One region of the Arthrobacter sp. zg-Y20 genome, then DNA from elsewhere that is predicted to be linked to it. Evidence: riboswitches for the same ligand, from Rfam matches in the RefSeq annotation. Region 1 holds a riboswitch; the other holds the start of a gene.
What was found. A riboswitch is a leader RNA that binds a small molecule or an ion and turns the genes downstream of it on or off. The one in region 1 is predicted to bind S-adenosylmethionine.

Region 1 (3,397 bases):
ACCGCATCTACCGCTACTTCCGGCGTCGAACCGAAAACGCCGCCACCGCCGAGGACCTGTGCGCCGAGGTCTTTCGGATCGCCTGGGAAAAGACCGGGCAGGAGGAAAGCCTTTCGGTCATGGTGCTGTTCGGGATCGCGAAAAACGTCCTCCGCAACCATGACCGGTCCGCTTCCCGGTCCGCGAGCCTCCTCGGAGCCCTCCAGCTGGAACGGGACCACGAGCGGAACGACGACGACTCCCGCATCCATGAGGCGCTCGCCCGGCTCGGGCCCGATGAGCGGGAGGTCCTCCTCCTGACGTACTGGGACGGTTTCAGTTCCAGCGAGGTCTCGGACCTGCTCAACACCAGCGCCACCGCCGTCAGGATGCGTTTGCACCGGGCACGCAAGGCGCTCGGCCGCCTGCTGGACACGGAATCACTTTCAGAAGGAGCGAAATGATGAACAATGCCAATCTGCCCGTCGGCCTGGACCGCGCACTTGCTTCCGCTGACCCCGCACGCTCCGTTCACGAAAACGAACTGGCCGGCAGCCGCGCCAGGTCGCTCGCCGTGATGGACGCTCCGCAGGCGGCACAAAGCACTTCACCCTCCCGCCTGCACCCCGTTCCTCCGCTGAACGCCCGCCGCGCCGGAGGCCCGAGGACCACGCCGCCCCGCGCCCGACGCCGTCTCTTGCTTGCATCCGCCGCTGCAGCTCTGCTGGTGGGAGGCATAGTGGTGGCCGACGTCGTCCGGCCCGGCAGTCCCGGCGCCACCGCTGAGGCGGCAGAAGTCCTGAACGCCGCAGCCGACGCTACTATCCGCACCTCCGATCCCGTGGTGGGCCCCGGCCAGTACCTGAAAATCGACACAACCGAGCTGACCTGGGGCGGCAAGCAGATGGCTGACGGCAGCGACCTTTCCTGGCAGGAAACCGTCAGCGATCAGCTCTACATACCGGCAGACAGGAACGGTGAATGGGTCTGGGACCGCGGAGAGCGGATTCCCCTCGAGTCCTCGTCCGACGCCGCCAAGAAGGCGGCCGCCGAGATCGCCCAGCTGCCGCCGAAGGGTGGGGTGCCGAACCCGACGGTCGGAATCCAGCGCGGCCCGGGCGGAGCTTTCTACGGGCAGGCGCCGATGGTCATCATCGGCACCTCCCTCGACGAAGCCGGAAGCCTGCCCCGGGATCCCCGGGAACTGCTGGACCTCATTTACGAGCGCACCGAGGGAGCCGGCAAAACGCCGGAAACCGAGGCCTTTGTAACCATCGCTGACGGTTTGCGCACCGGGGCCGTCCCCGCCGACCTGCGCGCAACCATGTATCGGGCCGCTGCACTGATCCCCGGCGTGGTCATGAGCGACAAGCAGGCAACAGTGGACGGTAGGACAGGCATCGCCATCGGAATCCCCCACCCAGGAGGAACGTCGCGGACCGACATCATCATCGATCCTGACTCAGGCCTGGTCATCGGCGAACAGGACGTACTGCTGCAGGACTTCCCCAACGCTCCTGCCGGCACCGTTCAGGCATGGACTTCGGTTAGAACCTCCGTGGTGGATTCCGCCCCGTAAAGCTCTCTCCGACGCCTTTCGGGGCGGGGCACCGGACGGGCCGGGGACTGGGGCACCGGACAGGCGGTGCGGCACCAGGGCCGGACGGGCCGGGTTGGGCGGTGCGGCACCAGGGCACCGGACGGGCCGGGTTAGGCGCGGTGCGGCACCAGGGCACCGGACGGGCCGGGTTAGGCGGCTTTATTAACTTTCGCGAGCTCTGCGAGCGGAAGTTTTCGTTGCCGCCGTTCCGGCCCGCCCGGCGCCCCGCCGGGACCCGGCCCGGGACCCGAGAACAAGAGCCCCTGTCGAAATGTCGGCGCCCTCCGCTACAGTAGTTTTCAGCTTCACGAGATGTGGCCTTCGCCCGGTTCGCCGGGCATAAAAGCTCCGACTGGCCCCACACCAACCCCACTGTTCGGCGGGTGGTTCGGATGACGAAGCGGCCTGCTTCATCCGCTGCAGGCAAGGACAACCTGAAAAGGAACCCACTGTGAGCATTTCCAGTGTCAGTAACTCCGGCTTCAACAACCCCGACTTCAGCAGTTCCTCCCCGAGCAACTGCACCGGTTTCGCTCCGGGCCACAACATCCATTGGATTCACGGCCGCCGGCTTCAGGGCTGGGAGCACTGGGCCGACGTCGCCGTCACCGCGGATCCGCAGCTGGACCTCATCTACCTGGTTATCGACGGGCAGCAGCAGTTGATGTGGTTCCACAATGTCGGTGCGGTCGCAACCGCATTGGAAGCCGCCGTCGACACGCCTCAGTGGTGCCAGCGGTATTCCACGCTGATGGTGCCCGGCGGGTTTGGCTCCGAAGCCCGGAGCTCTTTTTTCTACTTGGCCCGGCCGGAGCGGGTACTGCCATGCAACGGCGCTCCGGTCCGGGCACCCGAAAATGAGCGGCTCGAGAAGCCCGGCTCCTAGCTTGCGGACGGTAGCTGGCCGCAATTCGGAGCTGCGGGTGATTCGGCGGTCCTAGGCTCTGGGCCATGACGAACATACAGATCTGCGTAGACTGCACCGATGCCCACGCTCAGGCCGATTGGTGGGCGGAAACCTTGGGCTGGACGTTGGAGCCCACGGACCAGGGCTTCATCTCGTCCTTGCTGGACCAGGGCTTCGCAAAACCCGAGGACGTGATTGAGCACAACGGTGTCCGGGTCTGGCGTGACGGCGCAGCTATCTGCCCTGCCGATCAGGTGGGACAGGAGGACCGGCTGCGCATCCTGTTCCAGCCCGTCCCCGAGCCCAAGACCGTCAAGGATCGAATCCACCTGGATGTGCGGCTGGAGGGCAGGGACAAGGACGAAGCCCGGGCCGCATTGGAAGGTCGAGGTGCATCCTTCCTGTACGAGGCCAGTCAGGGCCCGCACTCCTGGTACACGATGGCCGATCCCGAGGGCAACGAATTCTGCATCAGCTGACGCGCACCTGCTCTTCCAGCTTCTGTACAGCTGATGCGGCGTGGAAGGGCCAATACCCGCATCAGCTGTACAGAAGGCGTCCGCGGAACCCCCAAAACGGCCGTGAGACCCTACTGCTGCAGCAGCTCCGGCGGCACGGCGTAGATGATCAGGACGCTAAGCAGGTTCTTCGCGGCATGCACCCCGTAGGACAGCATGAAGTTGTTCCCGGCCCAGACGTACATGCCCACCAGCACGGCGCCGGTGGCCAGATAGGGCATCAGTACCGGCAGGGACAGCGACTCCTTGCCCACAATGTGGATGGAGGCGAACAACAGGACCGACAGGATGCAGCAGGCCCAGGTGTTCCAATAGCGGCTGAGCTTGCCGATCAGCAGGTGGCGGAAAATGTACTCCTCGACGAAGGGCGCCAGCACCACCACCAGGGGCACC
Region 2 (3,397 bases), 680 kb from region 1:
ACGGGTGACCTTCAGCACATGGCCAAGGGAAACCTGCCCGGTTCGGGGCGGAATACGCCGGTTTTCCCGGCGCTTACCCCCGCGGGGAGTGGGACCATTAATCCGTGAGCCATACCCCCAGTAACCCAGGCGTCCAAGAAGCGCGTAAAACCTTCTTCGGCCATCCCCGGATGTTGGCCAATCTTTTCAGTGTCGAGTTGTGGGAACGCTTCTCGTTCTACGGCATGCAGGGCATCCTGCTGTACTACATGTACTACAGCGTCACCGAGGGCGGCCTTGGCATCGACAAAGCCATCGCCACCTCGCTGGTGGGCGCATACGGCGGTGGTGTGTACCTGTCCACCATCATTGGTGCGTGGCTTGCGGACCGGGTCCTCGGATCCGAACGCGTGCTCTTCTACTCCGCCGCGATTGTTGTGCTCGGCCACATTTCGCTGGCCGTGCTCCCGGGCGCAGTGGGACTGGCCGCCGGCCTGATCCTGATTGCCCTGGGTTCCGGCGGCGTCAAAGCCAACGCCACTTCGCTGGTGGGGACCCTGTACGACGAAAAGGATGAACGGCGCGACGCCGGTTTCTCCCTCTTCTACATGGGCATCAACCTCGGCGCCCTGGTCGGCCCCCTCCTCACCGGCCTGCTCCAGGTGAAGCTCGGCTTCCACTACGGCTTCGGCCTGGCCGCCATTGGCATGGCCATCGGCCTCGTCCAGTACGGCCTGACCCGCAAGTACCTGCCCGAGGCAGCCCACCAGGTGACCAACCCGCTGCCGCGCCGCAAGTACGCCACCATGGGCGGCGTTGCCGCCGGCGTTGTGGTCATCGTTGCCCTGGCCGTGGTCTTCGGCCTGCTCAAGGCGGAGAACCTCGCAGTGGTCATGGCGACCGTGGCCATCCTTGCCTCGATCGCATACTTCGTGATCATCCTGCGCAGCCCGAAGGTGGGCGCCGTCGAACGCCGCCGCGTGTACTCCTTCATGCCGCTGTTCATCGCCAGCGCCGCTTTCTGGGCCCTGTTCCAGCAGCAGTTCACCGTGGTGGCGCTGTACGCGGACACCTCGCTGGACCGGTCCATCTTCGGCTTCACCATGCCGGCGGCCTGGGTGCAGTCCATCAACCCGATCTTCATCATCATCTTCGCGGCCGTCTTCGCCGCGGTCTGGACCAAGCTGGGCGACCGGCAGCCGTCCTCGCCGCTGAAGTTCTCCCTGGGACTTGCCGTAATGGGCCTGGCCTTCCTGGCCTTCATCCCGTTCTCCGGCGGCGGCCCCAACAGCACCCCGCTGCTGGCGATCGTCGGCATCCTGCTGCTGTTCACCTTCGCTGAGCTGTTTATCTCCCCGATCGGCCTGTCCGTGGCAACCAAGCTGGCGCCGGAAATTTTCCGGACCCAGATGGTGGCGCTGTTCTTCCTTTCGGTCTCCCTGGGCACCACGCTGGCCGGCTGGCTGGCACAGTTCTACGACCCCGAAACCGAGGTCAGCTACTTCCTGTTCAGCGGCGGAACCGCCATTGTCCTGGGCATCGCCCTGGCAGCGGCGACCCCGGCCATCAAGAAGCTGATGAGCGGCGTGCGCTAACCGACCGGCGCAACAGTTTCAGTTCCACCAGGACGGCGGCACCGGGCAACCCCGGGGCCGCCGTTCTTTTTGCCTGCCGTCACATGCTTGGCCTGCGCCCGGCGTCGTGGTTAGGATGGGCACCAGCTTCAGGAGACACGGCCGCCAAGCTCCGACTTGGCCGTGCACCAACCCCATGCTTCGCGGGTGGTTCGGATGACGAAGCGGCCTGCACCGCCTTTTCCAGGCATCCGGTGCAGGCAAGAGCACGTGAATCCCAAGGATTATTTCCATGCGCAAAAGCACCGACCGTATCCTGGCCACCCATGCCGGTTCCCTGCCCCGCACCCCCGAACTCCTCGCGGCCAACGCGGCTCGGGACGCGGACCCCTCCGACACCGGGGGCTATGCCGAACTGCTCAGCGAGGCCGTCGCCGACCTGGTGCTGCGCCAGCAGCGGGCCGGCATCGACATCCCCAACGACGGCGAGTACGGGCACTCAATGTCCGCCGAGGTGGACTACGGGGCCTGGTGGTCCTATTCCTTTGCCCGGCTCAGCGGCCTGACCGTGGCGGAGACCGGCATCTGGGAGATGGAGCCCGTCCGTTCCGAGCCGGGAAAACCGGTCCTCACCAGCTTCGGTGACCGCCGCGACCGGGGGCGCTTCCGCGAGGCCTACACCGACCCGTCGTCGGGCATCACCACCGGCGCCCAGAAGGTCTTCCCGAAGGTCACCGGCAAGGTGGAATACACCGGGTACGACGCCGTTGCCGGCGACATCCGCAACCTCAAGTCAGGGCTGGCGGCGGCGGGGCTGGAGGAAGGTTTCCTCGCCTCGCTTTCCCCCGGTTCCTGTTCACGCATCGCCAACGAGTACTACGCCACCGAGGAGGAGTTCATCTACGCCTGCGCGGACGCGATGCGGGAGGAATACAAGGCGATTATCGACGCCGGCCTGATTGTGCAGATCGACGATCCGTCCATTGCGGAGAACTGGGACCAGATCAATCCCGAGCCGTCCGTCGAGGACTACCTGCGCTTCACCGAAATCCGGGTTGAGGCCCTGAATTACGCACTGCGCGGCCTTCCCGAGGAGCAGATCCGCTTCCACCTGTGCTGGGGCTCCTGGCACGGACCGCACACGACGGACATCGAGTTCCGGCACCTGGCGGACACCCTGCTGAAGATCAACGCCGGCGGTTACAGCTTCGAAGCCGGCAACGTACGGCACGAGCACGAATGGCGGGTCTGGGAAGACACCAAGCTGCCGGACGGCAAGGTGATCATTCCCGGCGTCGTCTCCCATGCAACGAACGTAGTGGAGCATCCGCAGTTGGTGGCGGACCGGATTGAGCGCTTCGCCCGGCTGGTCGGCCGCGAAAACGTGATTGCGTCTACGGACTGCGGGCTGGGCGGCCGCGTGCACCCGCAGATCGCGGCGGCCAAGCTCGAAGCCCTCGGCGAAGGTGCGCGGCTGGCCAGCAGCCGTCTATGGTGACCCGGTGCGGGCAGGCTTGGTGTGCCCTAGAGTGGGATTCGTAAGGCTACTGATGAATTACCTTCAAGGAGCTGATGATGACTGATCCGAAAGCCGGCGACCCTAAGAACGAGTCCGCGAATCCGATTGAGAACGCGGTGGAAAACCTGATGTCCACCTCCGCGGAAGTTCCCGACGGCAGCGGCAGCCAGGACCACTCCGACCCGCGCACGGAGGTCCACTCCAACCTTGCGCAGGGCCTGAACTCCGACAACGAGAATTTCAAGGCCAAGCACAACGACAAGTGAGGGCTTCCTAGCTGTCCAGCCCGGCGGCGGCCAGCGCCAGCATTCCGCTGGCCGCCGCC

Region 2: it holds a riboswitch for S-adenosylmethionine, as region 1 does, so the genes downstream of both, QNO06_RS00420 (cobalamin-independent methionine synthase II family protein) here and QNO06_RS14065 (hypothetical protein) in region 1, are expected to answer to the same signal.

Annotation. Positions count from the first base shown of each region.
Region 1 covers NZ_CP126241.1:2,935,157-2,938,553, forward strand. Annotated here, with positions in the region: gene QNO06_RS14055 (RNA polymerase sigma factor) at 1-443, shown strand, start outside; gene QNO06_RS14060 (CU044_5270 family protein) at 443-1,558, shown strand; SAM riboswitch class IV at 1,883-2,015, shown strand; gene QNO06_RS14065 (hypothetical protein) at 2,031-2,465, shown strand; gene QNO06_RS14070 (VOC family protein) at 2,531-2,965, shown strand; gene QNO06_RS14075 (CPBP family intramembrane glutamic endopeptidase) at 3,076-3,397, opposite strand, start outside.
Region 2 covers NZ_CP126241.1:85,446-88,842, reverse strand. Annotated here, with positions in the region: gene QNO06_RS00425 (peptide MFS transporter) at 171-1,574, shown strand; SAM riboswitch class IV at 1,701-1,826, shown strand; gene QNO06_RS00420 (cobalamin-independent methionine synthase II family protein) at 1,846-3,051, shown strand; gene QNO06_RS00415 (hypothetical protein) at 3,129-3,338, shown strand; gene QNO06_RS00410 (hypothetical protein) at 3,346-3,397, opposite strand, start outside.